3 regions of the Peribacillus sp. FSL K6-5616 genome follow, and region 3 is predicted to be linked to each of the others. Evidence: riboswitches for the same ligand, from Rfam matches in the RefSeq annotation. Region 3 holds a riboswitch; each other region holds the start of a gene.
The links. Region 3 has a riboswitch for thiamine pyrophosphate ahead of tenA (thiaminase II). Riboswitches for the same ligand answer to the same signal wherever they lie in the genome.
Positions count from the first base shown of each region.

Region 1: another riboswitch for thiamine pyrophosphate. It lies ahead of tenA (thiaminase II); the one in region 3 lies ahead of tenA (thiaminase II).
Region 2: another riboswitch for thiamine pyrophosphate. It lies ahead of MHB45_RS16825 (ABC transporter substrate-binding protein); the one in region 3 lies ahead of tenA (thiaminase II).

Region 1 is NZ_JBBOYT010000001.1:1,791,714-1,799,126, reverse strand. It holds gene MHB45_RS08575 (energy-coupling factor transporter transmembrane component T family protein) at 1-52, opposite strand, end outside; gene MHB45_RS08570 (ABC transporter ATP-binding protein) at 53-1,516, opposite strand; gene MHB45_RS08565 (ECF transporter S component) at 1,535-2,113, opposite strand; gene tenA (thiaminase II) at 2,129-2,812, opposite strand; TPP riboswitch at 2,948-3,079, opposite strand; gene MHB45_RS08555 (SDR family NAD(P)-dependent oxidoreductase) at 3,208-3,954, opposite strand; gene MHB45_RS08550 (AMP-binding protein) at 4,007-5,644, opposite strand; gene menB (1,4-dihydroxy-2-naphthoyl-CoA synthase) at 5,663-6,463, opposite strand; gene MHB45_RS08540 (acyl-CoA dehydrogenase family protein) at 6,570-7,413, opposite strand, start outside.
Region 2 is NZ_JBBOYT010000001.1:3,504,640-3,512,052, reverse strand. It holds gene MHB45_RS16840 (amidohydrolase) at 1-1,176, shown strand, start outside; gene rarD (EamA family transporter RarD) at 1,257-2,186, shown strand; gene MHB45_RS16830 (protein-glutamine gamma-glutamyltransferase) at 2,282-3,109, opposite strand; TPP riboswitch at 3,423-3,532, shown strand; gene MHB45_RS16825 (ABC transporter substrate-binding protein) at 3,666-4,661, shown strand; gene MHB45_RS16820 (thiamine-binding protein) at 4,673-4,957, shown strand; gene MHB45_RS16815 (ABC transporter permease) at 4,954-5,736, shown strand; gene MHB45_RS16810 (ABC transporter ATP-binding protein) at 5,720-6,463, shown strand; gene MHB45_RS16805 (TatD family hydrolase) at 6,482-7,252, shown strand; gene MHB45_RS16800 (NAD kinase) at 7,288-7,413, opposite strand, start outside.
Region 3 is NZ_JBBOYT010000001.1:934,395-941,807, forward strand. It holds gene MHB45_RS04475 (aldehyde dehydrogenase family protein) at 1-160, opposite strand, end outside; gene MHB45_RS04480 (MFS transporter) at 431-1,636, shown strand; gene thiE (thiamine phosphate synthase) at 1,675-2,307, opposite strand; gene thiM (hydroxyethylthiazole kinase) at 2,288-3,103, opposite strand; gene thiD (bifunctional hydroxymethylpyrimidine kinase/phosphomethylpyrimidine kinase) at 3,100-3,906, opposite strand; gene thiW (energy coupling factor transporter S component ThiW) at 3,875-4,396, opposite strand; gene tenA (thiaminase II) at 4,412-5,101, opposite strand; TPP riboswitch at 5,193-5,297, opposite strand; SAM riboswitch class I at 5,455-5,559, shown strand; gene MHB45_RS04510 (Fur-regulated basic protein FbpA) at 5,735-5,923, shown strand; gene MHB45_RS04515 (aspartyl-phosphate phosphatase Spo0E family protein) at 6,175-6,369, shown strand; gene MHB45_RS04520 (GNAT family N-acetyltransferase) at 6,439-6,945, opposite strand; gene MHB45_RS04525 (DUF459 domain-containing protein) at 7,134-7,413, shown strand, end outside.

The DNA.
Region 1 (7,413 bases), 860 kb from region 3:
TAAGGCTTGGATTAATTCCATAGAGCCATGTTTCTGCGTTTGAAACATTCATCTACATGACACTCCTTTTAACTTTGGTCTCAACAAATCCGGCTTGCGCGATGTTTTCATCACTTATTACGTTTCCGTCCTTAACCGTCCAGATCCTGGTTGCAAAGTTTTTTGAAATATGATCGTCATGAGTTACCATGATCACTGTTATTCCACGTCTTCGATATTCCTCAAACCATTCCAGTAATGCAAAGGTATTTTTCGAATCTTGACCAAAGGTCGGCTCATCCAGGAGAATGATTTTTTTGTCTATTACGATTGAGGCTGCTACGCTTAATCGACGCTTTTGCCCCATTGATAATTGAAATGGATGTTTATCCCGATGTGCCTCAAGACGGAAAACTTTAAGCAATGAGCGGACTCTCTCATCTATTTCTTGTTGCGGCCTTCTATCAATACGCAATGAATAAGCAATCTCTTCATATACAGTATTTGCAACGAACTGAAACTCAGGATTTTGAAAGACAAACGTCATATGATCCGTTGGTTTTTTCACCACTTTAATGGGGTTCCCCACTAATTCATACGTACCTTTCGTTTTTATGAATTGCATCAATGCATGCAAAAGTGTACTCTTGCCCGCGCCATTTTCTCCCCTGATCACAATCCATTCTCCTGAATGGACCTTCAGCTCTTCAACGTGTATTTTTTCCTCTTTATTCCGAAAACCGCTAAATCCTTGCACATCCAGAAGGGGTAAACCATCTGTAAAATGGTATTCCCTAGTGGGTGCATTACTCTGTATATATTCATCCCAAACACCAGGGAACCAAATTCCATGTTCTCTCATTTCATTTTTATATAGGGAAAGAATTGTGTCTCTTGGACCATCAGCTATGATTTGACCGTCATCGTTTAAAAGCACGATTCGTTCGATGAATTCTAAAACATGGTCAATTTTATGTTCGACGATAATAACCGTTTTGTCTTTTCCGACTTCCTTCAACAAGTCCCAGATTTCTTTCGTTCCTTCTGGATCAAGCATGGCGGTCGGTTCATCTAAAAATATAACTTCTGGTTCAAGGGCCAATACTGAAGCGATTGCCAGACGCTGTTTCATCCCGCCTGATAATGTGTCAATACTTGTATGGTCCAGGTTCAATCCTACTTTACGGAAATGATTTTGAATCTTCTCTTTCATTTCTTCTTTAGGGACGGAAAGATTCTCTAGGACAAAGGCAATTTCCTCATCGGCAAATGGCATGCAAAACTGGCTATCAGGGTCTTGAAAAACATACCCCCATGAAGAAGGGCATTTCAATTTCTCCGCTTTCATCGGGACTTCGATGGAATTCGGAATCAATCCGCTTAACACTTGCAACAGAGTGGACTTACCACATCCAGATGGTCCCAACAATAACACTTTTTCTCCCTGATCAAATGATAGTGATAGGTCCTTGAATATCAAAGATTCATCACCGGGAAATTTCATTCTTAACTTTTCAACAGAAACGATTGGTTCCATGGCCCTCAACCTCTTCTTTTAATCAAGTTCTGCATAATCTTTATTGGAAACCGGACGCACAAGATTAGTTACCCCTGTTGCTTCCAGGACTTTAACTAGATAATAAGCGGTCACACCTGCAAAGAATATGGAACCCACAAACCTCGCTATCATGAATAACGATAGATTCCAAGTAGAAAGCGCACCTATTTCCCCGTATGCAAAATCCATGATAACTGATGCCAGGCAGGAAGCCATCGCAGCTAAAACGGCCACCGGCATATTGAATTTTTTATATTTGAACCCCATGAACACCAGTTCCGCGAACAAACCTTGGACCACCCCATATAACAGTACAGTCAGCCCCCATGGGGAACCTAGAAAGAATTCCCCTGAAGCTGCAGCTATCTCCGCCAAAAGTGCCACACCCGGCTTCCGTAAAATGAAAAAGGCGACAGGGCCAGCTATAAACCACATTCCATAAATAAGTTGATCCAGATGTAATCCTAATGGTTTAACGGAATAATAAATCGAACCCCAAAGGATATAAACGATTCCAAATGCTACCGCAATCACGATCGTGACTAATATATCCGTTAATTTCAATCCTTTTTTCATTGTTTCATTCTCCTTTTATACTTCTAATGTTTCCTTATGAACGGGCCATGTCTCTAAACGATAAGCCATTTCCCAAAATGAGTATTCATATTGGCTGCTGAGAATAAAATGCTCTTTCATTCTCGCCTTATCTTCTTCAGTTACTTTTTCAGCAATCTCATCCAGCCTCGCAATTTGTTCTTCCACCAAAGTGCGGAACCACTCTCCTCCGTAAGCCGCTATCCATTCTTGATAAATCGGCTCTTCGGGCATGCACCCTTGCAGCTTTTCACCTATCTCATAATACAGCCAGTAACACGGCAAGATAGCTGCAATAACATCTCCTAAATGTCCCGAATAAGCCGCACGATACATATGGGAAGTATAAGCATAGGCAGTCGGGGCAGGCTTGAAATCTTCCCGTTCTTCTTTTGTGATGCCTAATCTCTCGGAAAAATTCTCATGAAGCTTCAACTCCGCTTCATATGTTCCTTGTGCATGGCCGGCAAGCCTGCTTGTTGTATGTAAATCTGTAGCTTTGACTGCCCCTAAGGCTTGAACTCTAGCAAAATGAGATAAATAATAGGCATCTTGCATGACATAAAAACGGAAACACTCCAATGGCAATGTGCCATCTCCTATTCCTGCTACAAACGGATGATTAAAACTAGCTTCCCAAATGTGATCAACTTCCTTACGGATTTCCTCTGAAAACTTCATGTCCATTACCTCCAAATTGTATTTTTTCATTGAACGAAACAGAAAAAAACACTTATCACCCCTTTTTTTGCAAACAAAAAACCACTTTCTTAAACGTAAAGAAAGTGGTTGTACAAGAAATAATACAGAAATGTATAGTTCCAGACCCCACTTCCCTACGCTGGTATAAACCAGATCAGGTTCTAAGGGTCTTAAAGTCATACTTCAATCTCAGCTTTTGTGGGTAAAAAATCAACTTTTACCTATAAAGCACCCCTAGTGGTACAAATTGTATATTAAAATTCATTTGCCTTTATATTAACACGATAAATCCAATTGTCAAACGTATTAGAAAAGTTTTCTTGATTTAGGGTTACTAAACTTTCAATCTTCCATACCCACTTAACCACGATCTATTAAACCATTGTTAATCCACCATTTACGGAAAGAGTTTGCCCCGTAATATACCCTGCCTCTTCCGAAACGAAATAGGCAACAGCACTGGCAATGTCCTCTGGTTGTGCTAGCCGTCGGAATGGAATCGCTTTTTCCAAGGCGCCTGCTATACCTTCGTTATATGAGCCTATTTCTTGAAATAGGGGCGTATCAGCAGGACCTGGCGCAATACAATTGATGTTGAGTTTATGACGTGCCATTTCTCTTGCTATCGTTTTTGTAAAGGCAATAACCCCTCCCTTAGCAGCCGAATAAACTGCTTCTCCACTTGATCCGACTCTTGCTGCATCGGATGCAATATTTACTACCTTACCGTATCCATTTTCAATCATGAGAGGTAAAATTTCCTTGCTAGTATGGATCTGCCCAAGTAAATTAATATCGATAATCCTTTTCCATGTGCTGGGATCACTTTTTAAAAAAGGTTCCACCTTATCCCAGCCTGCATTATTAACCAATATATCTATTCTATGATAATAGTTCACTGATTCTTCGACGGCTTTTTTTACACTTTCTAATTTCGTTACATCACAATGGACCGCTCTGGCTTCAAAACCCGACTTTTCGATTAAAGAAACCGTTTCCTCTGCATTTTTAAGATTAATATCAGCCACGATGACGTTAATATTGCGAGAAGCCAATTTTTTTGAAATTTCTCTGCCAATTCCGCTTCCAGCACCTGTGATAAATGCCATTCTTTTTGTCATCATATTCCCCTCCACTTTCACTATTTAGTCAATATGGATTTATTTAAGCTGCCTATATATTGTCGGTTATCCTTTCATTAATCATTTCCCGGAGCCGGAATTTCTGAATTTTCCCGCTTGCCGTACGAGGAAAGTCATCCATTATTTCAATAAATTCAGGCCAATATTGTTTTGCCAATCCCTTTCCCAGGAGAAATTCCTGCATTGAATCCATCGTGATCGGGCTCTTTCCCGTTTTCATACTGATACATGCACATGCTTTTTCCTGAAGACGGGAATCTGGAACCGCAATAACCTGAGCACTAGAAATATCCGGGTGTTCATACAATACATTTTCTACATAAGCGACTGGAATATTTTCACCGCCACGTATGATTATGTCTTTGTTTCTTCCAGAAATCCGGATATACCCGTCTTCATCAATGAATGCTCGATCACCGGTAATGAACCATCCGTCACTATACTCAGCTAACGTATCATTGATTCGTTTAAAATAGCCGACAAAAAGAGCCGGACCCCTTACTAATAAAGAGCCTTCTATATTCGGGGCACAGATTTCCCCTTCAAAATCCACTATCTTTAACTCCATACCCGGAAACGGGATTCCGTCGGTATTCGTCAGTTTTTCTTCTGTATCTTCAAGTCTCGTCAAGGTTACCAAGCCATCTTCCGTTTGTCCCCACCCTGACAATATCTTGAACGGTACTTTTTTCACGGCCTCCTTTACTAAATGCCTGGGAATCGGGGCACCCAAAGCTACGAAGACTCGCAGCGAATTGAGGTCATACCTTTCTATCCCCCCCATCTGAACCGTATCCTGCAGAAAAGGAGTGGCACCCGCCGTAAACGTTATCTTTTCCTTCTCAACCCATTCAATAAACTCTCTCGGATTCCAAATGTCTTGATAGATTCCCGTACCTCCAATATGTGTTGGGAGCCTGACTCCATAACCAAAACCCGTTTGGTGAGCGAACGTTGACGCCATGAAAAGAACGTCATCGGATTTTAAATGTAAGCGGTCAATCCAATAATTTGTAGATATACAAAGGGTATTATGTGTATGCATAACTCCTTTTGGACTTCCCGTGGTTCCCGAGGTAAAGATAATTTCAGTCACCTCATTGGGGTCATGTGTGATTTCATCCAAAATGGAAGAATCCATCCGGTCTTCCCAAGGTTCATCAAATAGGGAGGAGAACAGTTTCATCCCATTCGGGGCATTTTCCCCAATCACATATATATGTTTCATTGAAGGCCATTGATGGCTTAGTCTCTCAATCATGTCAGGGTAATAAAACCCACGGAAATAATCTGGTACAACAATCATTTTAGATTCTGCCATCCCAACCATATAGCCAATTTCCCTATCTCGATAAATCGGTATCAAGGGATTGCTGATGGCACCGATTCTTGTAACAGCATAGTGTAAGATTATAAATTCATTCCAGTTAGGCAGTTGAAAAGAGACAACATCCCCCTTACCCAATCCTATATGCAAGAGACCCAATGCGATTCGATCGACCAACTTACCAAGCTGCTTGTAAGTAAAACTACTTTTTTTATCGATAATCGCTATCTTCTCTGGATGCTTTACTATAGCATCATTCAAATAATCCAAAATCGTTCGGTTTGGCCAAACGTCTTGATATTTCTCCACATATTGCTGAGTCAAAATCGTCTCCAATTTCACTAGTTTTCTTCCCCCTCATCAACCTCTGAATTTATTAAAATCAACAGGCCTCTTTTCCAGGAAGGCATTTTTTCCCTCTTCCGATTCTGGTGTATTGTAAAACATCGCTAAACTGCCCATCGAAAGTTGTGAAATCCCTTGAATGTTGGCACTATCTGCATTAAAGGAATATTTGAGCATTTTTAGCGCAGTTGGACTCTTATCAAGGATCTTTCTTGCCCATTCTTCTGCTGCCTCGAGCAATTGTTCTGGGGCAACGATTTTGTTCACAAGTCCCATTTCCTTTGCTTCTTGTGCAGAATATTGTTCACACAAATACCAGATTTCCCTCGCTTTCTTTTCTCCGACAATTCGTGCTAAATAAGCTGAACCGAAACCTGCGTCATAACTACCGACCTTTGGCCCGCTCTGGCCAAATTTTGCCGTGTCAGATGCAATGGTTAGGTCACATATGACATGAAGGACATGCCCGCCTCCGATGGCAAACCCATTAACCGCTGCAATGACCGGCTTAGGAATGTTGCGGATCGTTTGATGCAGCGTTTCGATTTCCAGTCCCATTCCACCACCTAAACCACCAGAATGACTATATCCTCCTTCTTCTCCCTTTTCCTTTTGATCTCCACCTACACAAAATGCCTTCTCGCCAGCTCCAGTCAGAATCACTACACCCACACGATTATCATCCCAAGCGTCCCGAAAAGCCCAAATTAATTCTTGAATTGTTCTGGCACGAAAAGCATTGTAAACTTTAGGTCTGTTCATTGTTATCTTTGCAATGCCGCCTCTTTTTTCATAAATTACATCTGTTAATTCCATCGTTCTCATTCCCTTCGTTTTCTTGACTATTAAGGATGATCTGCCTTGCATCACATCAATTCTCTGTTCGTACCCAACACGACTGTAATAATGCTAATCCCTTGGATTAATGCGAACGAAACTCCTTTCCTATTATGTCCTTTGCTATGACCATCATATTGGCTTGTGCAGTGCCATCACCTATTTCCAACCCAATCACATCACGCAAGCGTTGCTCAAGAGGCATTTCCTTCGTATAAGCATAATGACCATTCAGCAGCAAACATTCATGGATAGCTTCTACACTATATTTAGGCCCTAACCACTTAACGGAAGCCGATTCTTTACTATGATTCAACCCTTGGTCACGAAGCCAAAGGCCCCGATAGGCTTGCCACTTCACCAGTTCTAATTGGGTATAGTGGGTCACAATTGGGAAGGAGACCCCTTGATATGTCGCCAACGGTTTACCAAATGAATGTCTGATTTTCACATGTTCGATGGTTTCATCGATACTTTGTGAAGCGGTGCCAACACATTGCAGCCCTATTAACAGCCGACTTAAATCAAACCCATTCATCACTTGGGAAAACCCTTTATTTTGAAGACCGATCATATTCTCTTCCGGAACCTCGACATCGGTTAAATATATCGAACCTCTTCCAATGGCGATATTCCCCATGTCTGCGTACCCTCTACATTCAACTCCTGGTATATCGGCAGGAACCATGAAAGCACTTATCCCTCGATTTCCCCATCCAGGTTCTGTCTTTGCAAATAAAACAAATGCATCTCCACACATAGCTACACTAATTCCAGACTTTTCTCCATTAAGCACATACTTATTTCCTTTATGTACTGCTGTTGTTTTAATTCCGCCTGCATCCGTACCTGCGGATGGCTCCGTAATGGCAATGCCAACAATTTTTTCACCACTTGAAACTTTGGGAAGCCATTCCTTTTTCAGTTCC
Region 2 (7,413 bases), 2.6 Mb from region 3:
TGCCGTCATGCCTTGGTGGTCAATTCGCGCGCCCTTTTGGAAGCGGATATTAAAGAAGATATAAAAGAACCTTCAGGCGGGGTGATCTGCCGTTATCCTGACGGACGTTTAAATGGATTATTTAAAGAAAGCCAGGCGCAGAACCTCATTTTAGACAGCCTTCCCGGCATTGATCAAGAGTATATCGAAAACGCGCTCACAGAGGCCATAGAAGACGCATATAAGCTAGGTTTGACTGGGGGGCATACCGAGGACCTCCATTACTACAATGGTTTCATGCCGACATATCAGGCGTTTAAATCGGTAATCGAGGACCGGGAAATGGCCTTTCGCGCCAACTTGCTCGTCCATCACGAAGCGTTTGAAGAAATGCTGGCAGCAGGCGGCGGCTATCAGAAAGGTACGCGATATATCAAATTCGACAGCATGAAGATCTTTACCGACGGCTCCTTAGGCGGACGCACAGCCCTGTTGAGCGAACCTTATGTAGATCAAAAGAATACGAATGGAGTCGCGATATTCACTGAAAACGAGCTTCAGGAATGGGTGGAAAAAGCAAGGGCTGCCGGAATGCCGATTGCTGTCCATGCGATTGGCGATCTCGCTTTTGAATACGTCTTGAATGCAATTGAAGCCCTCCCCCCGAAAAAGGGACAGAGGGACCGGCTCATCCATGCGCAGATTGTTCGGCCGGAGCTTTTGGAGCGGGCGGCGAAGCTGCCGGTAATCTTTGATATCCAACCGGGGTTCGTTCCGTCCGATTTTCCGTGGGTGGAAGAAAAGGTGCCAGCCGATCTATTGGAATCCTCCTATGCCTGGAGAACCTATTTGAATTTGGGCATCATTTGTGCGGGAGGATCGGATGCACCCATTGAACCATTAAATCCGATTTTGGGCATTCATGCAGCTGTCACAAGGATGAAAATCAACAGTGAGGACCGTACCGTATATGGTTTGTCTGAAAGGCTTTCCGTTTTCGAGGCTTTCGCATTGTATACCAAAGGGAGTGCTGCAGCAATCGGCCAGGAAAAACGCCGCGGTGTGATCAATAAAGGGTACGATGCCGATTTTACCGTGTTTAATCTGGATGTCTTTGCTGTTGCACCGGATGATCTCCTGAAAGCTAAGGCGGTCATGACGGTCATCGATGACAAAATCATGTATGATAAAAATTAACAGTTGCAAAAAAAGAAATGGAAATACAAAATTGTTAGATGGAATTAGATAAAGGAATGTAAATGGAAAGAAGGCTTGTTATGAAAGTGGATCAACAAAAAGAAGGGGCGATTTATGCAGCCCTTTCTTACATGATGTGGGGAGTTGTGCCGGTTTACTGGAAGTTCCTTCAGGGAGTCGGTGCAATAGAAATTTTAGCTCAGAGGGTATTATGGTCTTTCGTGTTCATGCTGGTTTTATTGATGTTCATGAAAAAATGGCAGGCGTTTCTTGATTATGTCAAAAACATAATGGGAAATCCGAAACTCTTTACGGCATTGCTAACGGCGTCACTGCTTGTTACAGCTAATTGGGGAGTGTTCATATGGGCCGTTAACTCAGGACGGATCCTCGACACGAGCCTTGGATATTATATCAATCCGCTCGTCAGTGTACTATTGGGAGTGATAGTCTTAAAAGAAAAATTGAGCGGGGCCCAAATCATTTCATTCCTGCTTGCAGGAATCGGAGTCTTGATCCTTGGCATTCATTTCGGCACGATCCCGTGGATCTCTCTTGTTTTGGCCATGACCTTTGGATTATACGGTCTGGCAAAAAAAATGATCAAGGCCGAATCGGCAATCGGGCTGACGCTTGAAACGATGATGGTAACGCCTCTGGCCCTAGGTTACCTGATTTACTTGATGAACAGGTCGGAAATGCAATTCTTTACAGACGGAAGCACAAGCTTGCTGTTGGTGGGCGGCGGGATTGCCACGGCATTGCCTCTTTTATATTTTGCAAAAGGGGCGGAGAAGATCCCGTTATCGATGCTTGGCATTTTTCAGTATATCGCTCCGACCTTATCTTTATTGATCGGGGTATTCGTCTATCATGAAAGTTTCACCAAAGCACATCTTTTAGCCTTTTTGTTCATATGGTCAGCTTTGGCTGTTTATACACTATCCATAACGAAATGGGGGCAGGCAAGTGCCCGCAGGTTCAAAGGCAAAGGGAATATTGGTGCGTGAAAAGAAAAAAATGCTTGGGGAGATTTCTGCCCAAGCATTTTTTTTTATGTCGTTACTCAATAAAACGGTTTTATGGCATAGGCGAAATGCCAGGGTCATGAAAGGTATATCTTCGAACCTATTTCAGAAACAATACAATTGGAAAGGCAGGCAGGATTGTTATCGGGATTGGCACGGGGGGAATTCAGTTGGAATTGTCTATAGAAGGAACTATCCAGGAAAATGATATGTGTTGTCAGGAATGCTGATATGGTGGCGTACGGCTTTCTATTGCTATTTAATTCATCGATGATTCCCTGTGCAGTGGTAATCCCGATCCCGTGGCCATAAAAGAGGTTATTCCCTAATAATAGGGCATTTTCACCTTGCCATTCAGGGGTTGCCAAGTCGTGATCAGGGTTTTTGAAGTAAACGCAATCACCTGGTAAATAGTCCCTTCCCTGGTGAACGTTGAGAGCCATATTCCTTGGAGGGCGCCAGTCATATAAAAATAGGTCTGAAAAAAGATAGTCGAAATTCCTGGGGCCGATTAAATCCAAAATCGCCTTTAAAAAAGTGACGACTATTGCTGTCCCGCATTCGAAGGCATAAAGCCCCCCATTCATGAAAATGTCAACGAGCGCATCATGAGGGAGAATCCCTGGCTGAAGGGTGAAGGTGCCATCCTTTGAAAGGTGCCAATAACGCTGATTGGATTGAGACTCCTCAAGTGTGGAAAATTCCGGCCCGCTTTTATCCAACGCAATAGCTGCCTCTATGACCCGGTTCCTCAGCTGTATCTCGAAATTAAAATCCCCAAAGTTCCGGTATTCAAAAACGTTAGAATCTTCCGCCAAGCATTGAAGAGTTTCAAGCGATCTGGCAGAGGCTGCACCTGGTTGGATTTGACTGACATCTAACCATTTGTGATTAATCTTTATCATGACATATCCACCTTTTGCTTATGAAATTAAGGGTTTAATAAAACCAGTAAACAAAAATGTCTACACGTAATGCTCATTATATGAATGCTTGCAAAGAAATGACTATTTGGAACGTGTCCGCCACCGTTGCAGCCAGGAATGATTGGAACGGAAAGAGGCAGAACTATTTTGCTTTCAATGATTTTCGTTCCAAAAGATGTTTTGCAAGATATCCTGAAGTGCAAGGAATACCTTTCAAATTAGAGAGTAGAAGCAAATTAGTATTCCTTTTTCCCTATGAATTGATATAATGAGAGAGAAAAGTTCATATGTGCGAGAAATGTAGGGGGGCCAGTACTGCTGGCTGAGATTGCATCCATTAGATGCTGACTCTTTGAACCTGATCTGGGTGATGCCAGCGGAGGGAACATATTATGACTGATTTTCTGTTTTGTATGTTAACGTCCGAATTCATCTTCGGGCGTTTTTTGTTTTTTTATCCAGTATTTGAATAGCCCCCTAATATGGTTCCGGCATATGGATCTTATAGAATGAGAATGTGTAGGAGGATAATGACTTGAATAAATTCTTACCACTGTTAACTTCGTTCTTCCTTTTAGCTGGATGCGGAGCAGGCGGAACCAATGAAAAAGAAGAAGCATCTAAAAATGAAGAATTAAAAAAGGTATTGGTCGTGCTCGATTGGACACCGAATACAAACCATACAGGATTGTATGTAGCCAAGGAAAAAGGTTATTTTAAAGAACAAGGTCTTGATGTGGAAATTATCATGCCAGGTGAAGCTGGTGCTGATAAGCTTGTCGCTTCAGGGAAATCTGAATTTGGCGTGAGTTACCAGGAGGGCATAACACAGGCCCGCGTGCAGGGCGTACCGATTGTTTCGGTAGCTGCCGTCATCCAGCATAATACCTCGGGATTCGCTTCCCCAGAGGAAAAGGACATTACGACTCCCAAGGATTTTGAAGGGAAGACTTATGGCGGCTGGGGATCTCCGGTTGAAAAGGCCATTATTGATTCACTCATGAAAAAGGAAAATGCGGATGTAAATGAAGTGGACATAGTCAATACAGGGGACATGGATTTTTTCACTTCGGTTAAAAGGGATATAGATTTTGCCTGGATTTATTATGGTTGGACAGGCATTGAGGCCGAGCTGCGGAATGAAAAGCTTAATATGGTGTACTTAACCGAATACTCTGATAAGCTTGATTACTATACGCCTGTTTTGACTACAAATGAAAAGATGATAAAAGAAGATTTCGAGACTGTTAAAGCATTCGTTCATGCAGCTTCGAAAGGGTACCAGTTTGCGATTAAGAATCCTGATGATGCAGCGGATATGTTAATCGAGTCTGCACCGGATCTTGATCCAAAACTGGTGAAGAGAAGCCAGGAGTGGCTTGCAGACAAGTATCAGGATGATGCTCCGCGATGGGGTGAACAAAAGCTTGAAATTTGGAAGAATTACAGTGAGTGGATGACTGAAAATAAGCTTCTTGAAGGTGATTTCGATCCTGAAAAGGCATTTACCAATGAATTTTTACCAAACTAGGAGGAGATACAATGGCCAATTCATTAATTAGTATACAAATTATTCCTAAAGGGGAAAATGTCATCCCTATGGTCGATGAAGCAATCAAGATCATTGAAGAATCAGGTGTCAAGTATGAGGTTCACCCGCTAGAAACGACAATGGAGGGGGAACTTTCCGAGCTTTTTGCCGTGATAGAAAAAATGAATGTAAGAATGATTGAAATAGGATCGCCGAATGTCATTTCACAAGTGAAAATATTATATCAGCCAAGCGGGATTACGATGGATACGTTAACGGAGAAATATCGGGCATGATCGGAAGGGGAATTTGGAAGAAGGGGGCTCCCTTCTTTCTTTTATTATTGTTGCTGATAGTATGGGAGTCAGTGACAGTCTTATTGAAAGTTGAAGAATGGCTGCTTCCCGCTCCATCGGCCATTTTCATTGAAGGAATTGAGTCGTCCCGCAATCTTTACGGACACCTTATATCCACAACCGAGCTTGCGTTGTCGGGATTTTTTATTGGAAGTTGCATCGGCTTATTGATCGCGGCAATCCTACACCTATTTCCAGGTGTGAAGGACGCGGTTTATCCTCTGCTCATACTATCACAAAATATACCCATCATTGTTTTGGCGCCGCTTTTGGTGATCTGGTTTGGCTTTGGCATGCTGCCTAAGTTAATCGTGATTTCACTTGTATGTTTTTTTCCGGTTGCGGTTGCATCATTGGACGGTTTTCGCCAGACACCATACGAGCTTAAGCATTATTTCAAGATGATGGGAGCGGGAAAAAACCAGTTATTTTGGAAGCTGGAACTTCCTCACTCGATCCCGTTCATTTTCTCCGGCCTGAAAATTTCAGCTACCTATAGTGTAATGGGTGCAGTTATTTCGGAATGGCTTGGGGCAAAATCGGGGATTGGTGTTTATATGACTCTCGCTTCTTCAGCGTTCAGGACAGATCGGGTGTTTGTAGCCATTTTCATCATTATGGGAATGAGCCTGATCTTTTTTGGAATCATCACTTTCCTGGAGAAATACTTGGTTTCTTGGAAGAGAAAGGAGGGCGAAAAGGATGAAGCTGGAAATTAAAGACGTCTCCTATTCTTTCGATGGCAAGCAGAATATTTTGGAGAATATGAATTTCCATGTGAATGATGGGGAATTTGTCACGATCCTTGGGCCATCGGGAAGCGGTAAAAGTACATTGTTCCACTTGATCGGCGGCATTTTGAAGCCTGATCATGGCATCATTTCACTGGATGATAAAAAGATAAATGGCTTAAAGGGCCATATCAGCTATATGCCTCAGCAGCCTTCCCTTTTACCTTGGAGAACGATATTGGAAAATGTTTTGCTTGGAAGTGAACTTACTGGGACCAGAGATAAAGAAAAGGCAAAAACCCTTTTGATGAAAGCTGGTTTAGAAGAATACGATAAAGCATATCCGCATGAATTATCTGGAGGCATGAAGCAAAGGGCCGCATTCATTCGGAGTATCTTAAGTCCACAGGACTTGATGTGCCTGGACGAACCCTTTTCTGCCTTGGATGAACTGACAAGATTGCAAATGCAACAATGGCTGTTGTCGGTTTGGGAAGAAAATCGGAGGTCGGTGCTTTTTGTCACTCACAGCATAGATGAAGCGGTTTTCCTATCAGATAGAATTTATGTGTTATCAGCAAAACCGGCTGCTGTCATCAAAGAAGTGAAAGTTCCATTTTCAAGGCCAAGAAGAGAAGAACAGCTTCTTAGTGATGAATTTATTCATTTGAAGAGAGAATTATATGCAGCACTCAAGCCAACTTTCACTACTTAAGTAAGGAGGCCATACCATTTGAGAATCATCGACAGCCATATCCATTTGGATAAGTATGATATTGTTAAGCGGAAGCAGATCCTGAAAGACATGGAAAAGGTTCAGTTGGAATCCTTGCTGACTGTTTCCATGAATTTGGCTTCTTCGATTAACAATTATCAGCTTTCACTTAAAGATTCACGAATTAAGCCTGCCTTTGGTTTTCATCCAGAGCAGCCCCTCCCGAGTGATGAAGAAGTGAATGAATTATTGAGCTGGATGCGGGAACATCGTCACAATATGGTTGCCATAGGCGAGGTTGGGCTGCCCTATTACTTAAGGCAGGAAAACCCCAATATTGATAACTCAGCATATATAGTGATACTGGAAAGGTTCCTGACCTTAGCTAAAGAGATTGAAAAGCCGGTCATCCTTCATGCCGTCCATGACGATGCACCTATCGTTTGCGACCTTTTGGATAAGCATCAAATCACAAGGGCACACTTTCATTGGTTTAAAGGGGATATCCGGACAGTTGAAAGAATGGCAGAAAAGGGCTACCGCATTTCGATTACACCTGATGTATGTTATGAGAGGGAAATACAGGAATTAGTTTCGGCCTATCCACTTAAGCTGATGATGATAGAAACGGATGGACCATGGCCGTTTGAAGGGGTTTTCAATGGGGAATGGACCCATCCCGGCATGATGCATGAAAGTGTGCGTCAAATTGCTTCGATTAAAGGATTGCCGATTGAGGATGTCTATGAAGCCCTTTATCGAAATACGAAAGATTTTTATCATATATAAAGGTACCGGTTATCATATCCGGTACCTTTTTTCGTTTAGAGAAAGGTCCTTTTAACCTTTTCCCAAAAGGAATTGTCTTTTAGCTTAACGGTCTTGATGACTTTACCGCTTAACCGGACCTTTACCTTTTCGACATGATTGATGCTTAACGCTTCATTGTC
Region 3 (7,413 bases):
CTTCATAAACATCGGCAAGTTTTTGTCCTGTAGCAGGATTAGGAGTGGAGAAGGTTTTTTTTGAAGCACTTTCTACAAACTGACCATTAATATAGAGCTTTTTTGGTCCTGTTAAAAATTTTTGCAGCTTTCCACTTACTTCTAACGTTAGATTTGTCATTAATTACCCTCCTGAATAAAATGATTATCTTGGGCAAAACATGATGACTTATTGTTAACGCTTTGATTGCCAATTTTTATGATAAATGAAAAAAAGGGAATATTCAATCTATAACATTCGACAGAATATCCAAGATTTCTTCATCAATTAAAAAAATGTAACATTATTTTGTCATGACATGTGTAATTACTATAGCAAAAATGAAAGTTAATAGTTAAAATGAAAAAGGATAAAATAACAAGAAGGTCTAAAGTTCTTCAGGAGGAAAATATGGGAAATAATGCGAAAATGATATCGCAGCGTAAGTTACTTGGTGTTGCGGGTCTTGGATGGATGTTCGATGCACTTGATGTCGGTATGCTTTCTTTCATCATTGTTGCATTAAAACAGGATTGGAACTTAACCAGTGAGCAGGTTGGCTGGATTGGGAGCATAAACTCCATAGGGATGGCTGTTGGCGCCGTATTCTTTGGTGCGATGGCCGACAGGGTCGGACGAAAGAATGTCTTTATCATTACTTTATTGTTGTTTTCGATCGCAAGTGGCCTGTCAGCAGCAGTCAGTACACTCAGCCTGTTCTTGATATTGCGTTTTTTGATTGGAATGGGACTTGGGGGAGAACTTCCGGTTGCCTCGACATTGGTCTCTGAAAGTGTTGAAGCGAGTAAAAGGGGAAGGGTCGTCGTCCTTCTTGAAAGCTTTTGGGCGGTTGGCTGGATTTTGGCAGCACTCATATCCTATTTCATCATACCGGCTTATGGTTGGCGGGTTGCATTATTATTGAGCGCAGTTCCAGCTTTATATGCGTTGTATCTGCGCTTGAAACTGCCGGATTCACCAAAGTATACGGAACTTGAAAAAAAGCAAAGACCATCTGTATTAAGCAATATGAAAAGTGTCTGGAAAAAGGATTACTCCCGTCAGACCCTTGTATTGTGGATTCTATGGTTTTGCGTGGTCTTTTCCTATTATGGGATGTTTTTATGGCTGCCAAGCGTGATGGTCCTAAAAGGCTTCAGCATGATTCAAAGCTTTGAATATGTTTTGATCATGACGCTTGCACAGCTTCCGGGCTATTTTTCAGCTGCATGGCTGATAGAGAAGATGGGACGTAAATTCGTTTTGATCACATACTTAATTGGAACGGCCGTCAGTGCCTTTTTCTTTGGATCGGCAGAGGGGCTGGCACTGCTGATAGTTTCCGGAATGTTCCTCTCTTTCTTCAACCTAGGGGCATGGGGTGCACTTTATGCGTATACACCTGAGCAGTATCCAACATCAGTTCGCGGTACAGGGGCTGGGTTAGCTGCAGGGATCGGGAGGATTGGCGGTGTTCTGGGACCTTTGCTTGTAGGGTATCTAGTTGCCGCAGACACCCCGATTTCATCGATTTTCACCATTTTTACAATTGCTATTTTAGTGGGGGCAGTTGCCGTGGCTTTTGGGAAGGAAACAAAGAATACCGTTTTGACATAAACAAAGGATGGGGACTGCATGCAGTCTCCATCCTTTTGTTATTTAAAGTCTTTTATTATTTTTAAAAGGGATTCGGAGGCAGTCTTCGGATTATTTGCATTCATGATGGCCGATACGACTGCGGTACCTGATAGTCCGCTATCAGAAAGAGCGGAAATGTTATCGGCAGTGATACCCCCGATGGCTACTGCGGGAATGGATACGCCGCGGCAAATCCCCCCCAGATCCTCAAGTGTCATTAGGGTTGCATCTTGTTTGGTCTTGGTGGGGAAAACTGAACCTACTCCGATATAATCGGCTCCATTTCGTTCGGCTTCGAGAGCTTCTTCAAGAGTGGAGACAGATACACCGACAATCATATCTTCAGGAACCATTTTTTTGACGACAGGCAGTGGAAGGTCATCTTGTCCAATATGAATTCCGTCCGCTCCAACCGCAAGTGCTATATCCACCCGGTCATTGATGATAAGGGGAATGGAAAGCTCATTCAATAACTGTTTTAATGCAGATGCTTTTTTATAAAAGGAGAGGGAGGAATTGTTTTTCTCTCTAAGTTGTACGATCGAGACTCCTCCTGAAACCGATTCTGCAATGATTTTGGTCAATTCTTCTATTGCTATGGACTCTTCCGTAACTAAATACAGGCTTAAATCAATTTGCGGCTTTTTCACTTAGTTTCACCTCATGCATCCAGATTTCCTTATCCATTCTTGATATGGCATCGATTAATCGCACACGGAAAGTACCTGTTCCTTCATCCTTTTGAAGGGTTGAGGCTGCCAGTTCCCCTGATATGCTCATTGTTGATATACCGGCAATTGCGGCAGAATAGAAATCATCGGTGACTCCGGAAAAAGCTCCGATAAGAGCAGTGGACATGCAACCGGTACCTGTAACATTAGTTAAAAGGAGGTTCCCGTTATCGATGATGGACGTATGTTTTCCATCGCTGACCGCATCCTTAGCTCCGCTGACCACGATGATGCTATTCAATTCATTTGCCGCTTGTGCAGCCAGCTCGGCATTGCTAATCGCAAGTTCCCCCGAATCCACCCCGCGTGTAACGGTATCCCCACCCATCATTGACAGGATTTCACTCGCATTTCCGCGAATGATTTGGAAAGTAACCTTACTTAGGAGCTCTTTGACTTGCTCTGTACGATAGGAGGTGGCACCAACTCCCACCGGGTCCAAAATGACCGGGATGTCCAGGGCATTTGCCGTTTTACCGGCAATCTCCATTGCTTCCAAGGCTTTATCATCGATCGTACCGAAATTCAGGACCAATGCATTTGCTAATTTGACCATATCCGCCACTTCTCTTGGGCTCGATGTCATTACTGGTGAACCTCCGATGGCAAGGGTGGCATTTGCACAGTCATTGACCGTAACAAAGTTTGTGATTTGGTGAACGAGTGGTTTCCTTTCTCTTACCTTCATAAATAAATCGGCTGAAGAAATCTTCATAACAAGTCACTCCGTTCTTTTTTTGAATATGAATGAAAATGATGGACAGGTCCATGACCTTTACCGATTGAAAAGCTATTGCGTATCGCTTCGGAAATATAGGTCTTGGCTTGTTCGATCGAGACTTGCAATGGCAGTCCATTTGCCAGGTTAGATGTAATGGCGGATGATAGGGTGCAGCCTGTACCATGAGTGTTTTTGGTATGAATGCGCTCTCCCTTGATCCAGTGGAAGTCAGTACCATCATAAAAAAGATCATTTGGATTTCCTGCTGCATGGCCGCCTTTAAGTAAAACGGCTTTGGGACCCATTTCTTGTATCGAAATGCATGCCCTGTAGAAATCTTGTTTCGTCCGAATCGCGAAGCCAGTAAGTACTTCCGCTTCTGGTACATTGGGTGTTACAAGAGTTGCAAGCGGAAGCAATTCCATTTTTAAGGCAGAGACGGCCTTTTCGTCGAGCAAATGGTGGCCGCTTTTGGAAATCATGACAGGGTCAAGGATAACGATGGCAGGCATGAAGGTTTTAAGGGATGAAGCGACCGTTTCCACGATTTCTTTTGATCCAAGCATGCCTATTTTTACTGCATCGACAGGAATATCTTCAAAGATAGCTGCAATTTGATCCGATATGATAGCTGTTTCAATGGGCTGTACAGAACGGACTTCCATTGTGTTTTGGGCGGTTACGGCTGTGATGGCAGACATTCCAAATACACCATGTGCAGAAAATGTTTTTAAATCCGCTTGTATTCCAGCACCGCCCCCTGAATCAGAGCCTGCGATCGTTAATGCTGTTTTCATAAAAAAACCCCTTCATATAATTATTTTTTAGCAGTATTTTAAGTAATATGAAAGCTAAAATCGCCCCTGCGAATGAACTGAACATAAAAGCCGGTAAAAAACCAAAAAGAGCAGCTTTTTCTCCCAATAGGAGGGTTGCAAGCGGATAACAGGCCAGGGAACCGAGAATGCCGGTCCCGATCACTTCCCCTAAACAGGCGAATTTTAAGCTTTGTGTTTTTCGATAAAGGATGGCGGCCAAAAGTGCACCAATCATGCTGCCGGGAAAGGCGAAAATTGAACCGGTACCAGACATGTTTCTAATGATGGAAACTAAAAAAGCTTGTGTCACAGCATATGCAGGCCCCAATAGAACCGCCGTCAGGACATTTGCCAGATGTTGAATAGGAAAGATTTTTGCAAATCCTGCAGGGATGAAAATAAATGAACTGGTCAGCGTCGTTAAAGCAATGATCATGGCAGTCAATGTCAGTTTCTTGATAGGATTCATCCTCATGTCAACCACCTACAGAGGCCAATCCTGCTCATTTTGAACCATGTCCCAGAATAAATATTCATATCGGGAAGTAACCAAAAAGTGCTTTTCTAATCTAAGAAGTTCCTTTTCAGGCATGCCTTCCGTCAATTCTTCCAACAAAGTGATCAGCCACTTGTGTGCTTCCCCGAATTCAGGAGATGAATAGGACCTTATCCAATCTGCGTAGCGATTGTTTTCCAGTGCTGCTCCATTTTGTTCTTTTAATAGCAAACCGATTTCATAATAATCCCAAGCGCAGGGCAGGAGACAGGCGACCAAGTCTGCCAAAGTCCCATGCTGAGCTGCATTTAGCATGTAACCTGTATAGGCTAGAGTGGTTGGAGTAGGTTCTGTATTTTCCAATTCCTTGGAGCTGATCCCGAATTCGGAAGCATAATGCCGATGAATATCCATTTCCACTTGAAGGGTTTCATTTAAAATGCTCGCAAATTTTGCCATGGTTTCGATGTTATGGGCTTTGATGACACCTAAAGCAAAGAGCTTGGAATAATCCATGAGATAGACATAGTCCTGCTTCAGGTAATAGGCAAATTTCTTTTCAGGAAGTGTACCGTTTCCAATTGCCTGGACAAAGGGATGTGAATGGTTCCTTTTCCAAATCTCTTTTGCCCGTGCATGCAGTCTATCACTGAATGTTTCTAATTTTGTATTCTCCATTGTTCATCCTCCTATAGAATGGCTCCCTTTGTTGAATAAAAAACCCCGTTCCTGAATACGGAACGGGGTAGATGGATATAGTCTGTAAAATGGACGATATCATCCACTTCCCTCCGCCGGTATGAGCCGGTTCAGGTTCAAAGGGTCCGGAACTAATTCCATCTCAGTCTTAAAAAAGACTCCCCTAGTGGTGTGAATTGTATGTAATTACTGACATCATATCAGAAAGACAAGAAAATGCAACCCGTATTTGAAAGAGGAATCACTTTATGTCCAGGAAAAAAGGGAGAACCAGGTAATTGACTTTTGAAGATTATTAGGATAGAATCATTTCTACATCATTATATATCGAATTCTTATCCAGAGAGGTGGAGGGACTTGGCCCTAAGAAACCTCGGCAGCGGACCCGTTTAGGGAACTGTGCTAAATCCAACAAGCATATGCTTGGAAGATAAGAAGAGCCGTACGGACACTGTCAGCCTCTTCTTAAATTAGAAGGGGCTTTTATTTTTGGGAAATAACGTTTAGTGACATACTAGAAAAGGTATATATAATTTGGTGAAATCAAACAAGTTGATAAAGTTTAGCTAACTAGAAGCAGGCACTAGGACGACTGGGAAAGGAGCCATTTACATGGCAGAATTATTTAAGAGGATTGAACAGAGGAAGGCAAAACTCATTGAAGAGCTATTGGCCAATGGAGTATACAAAACCTCTGATGAAAGGCACCTTTATGATGCCCCATTAAAAGTACTTGAAGATGAATATAAGATTGTTATAAATAGACCTAATAACGAGTCACCTTCTGAATGGATGACATAGTAAACGGAATACAATATTTGGATTTTTGGATAAGGGATATGATGTAAGCATTCGCAGTCTACACTAGTGGATGCTTTTTTTGCGTTTATTAGAAAACGACACAAATTATACATAATTAAATAACAAAATAGGTGTTTTGTTACATTTGGCCTATAAAATAACACATTTAATTTTGAAAAATAGTTGATTTTAACTAGTGGTTTCATTATGATGAAAGTGTAAAAATATTGAATAAATGGGAGGTGACTATGATGCCTAGCCGTAAGGTAACTATAGAAAAAGTAGAAGAGAAGAGACAGGAAATGATAAAGTTGGGAGCGATTTACGGCTTAACAAGTCTGCTGACTGTACAAGCCAGTCAAGAATTGGATACGCTATTGAATGCGTTAGCAAGTAAAAGAGATTCTGAATATTTTTCCCTTCAAGAAGCATATAGGTATTTTTAAATTAGCAATTCGACCTTTATTAATCTGAAAAAGCTACTGCTCAAGGCAATAGCTCTAAAGAAATATATATTAAATATCGACACGTTTACCTAGAATGATCAAATCCCGCTCAATGCCATCCATCTCGGCAACTTGAGGTAAATGTGCCCATTCTTCAAACCCGAATTTGGAAAAAAGCTTAAGGCTTGGTGTATTATGGGCGAAAATGAAACCCAATAAAGTCTTAACACCTAATTTTGGACTCAATTCAATTGCCTTTCGAATCGAAATTTGTCCAATTCCTTTTCCCCGGAAATAATCATCAATATAAATACTGATTTCGGCAGTGGATTTATATGCCGGTCGGCCATAAAAGGATTGAAAGCTCATCCATCCAGCGGTTTTCCCTTCTATAGTAATGATATATAGCGGTCTACTTTCTGAATGATGTTCCTCAAACCATTTAACCCTCGATTGGACGGATACAGGTTCCGTATCTGCCGTGACCATTCTTGAAGCAATTGTCGAATTATATATTTCAACAATTCTGGGTAGATCAGATAGTTCTGCCTCTCTAAACTCTATGTGTTCTTCCATGATTTAAACTCCTAACTATCATTTATTCAATCTCCAGAATGAAGGGTAATCCCGTTTCCATTGAAAGTTTTATATTATCATACACTCTTTATTCTTTATCTGACAATTCTTTTTTATGTTAGTACTGCAGATTTTTTGGGTATGAAAAAGATTAAATACTTCTAGTAAAAAGACAAGAGGAGAACCAAATGAAAAAATTGGCAGGTATATTGATTATCGTACTGGTTATATGTTTTGCTGCATATGAATTTCAGGCCTCGGAGTCGGAAGATGTGCAAAGGGTCATGGCTTTTGGAGATTCATTAACCTATGGAAAAGGGGATAAGGACGGGGAAGGATATATAGATGGCCTTGAGGATGAATTGAATAATCCGCAATCGGAGCAAAAAGTGAGTTTTTGGAATTACGGTATTAAAGGCCAGGAAACGGATGGGGTGATGAAACAGCTAGATGATTACCGCATTAAAA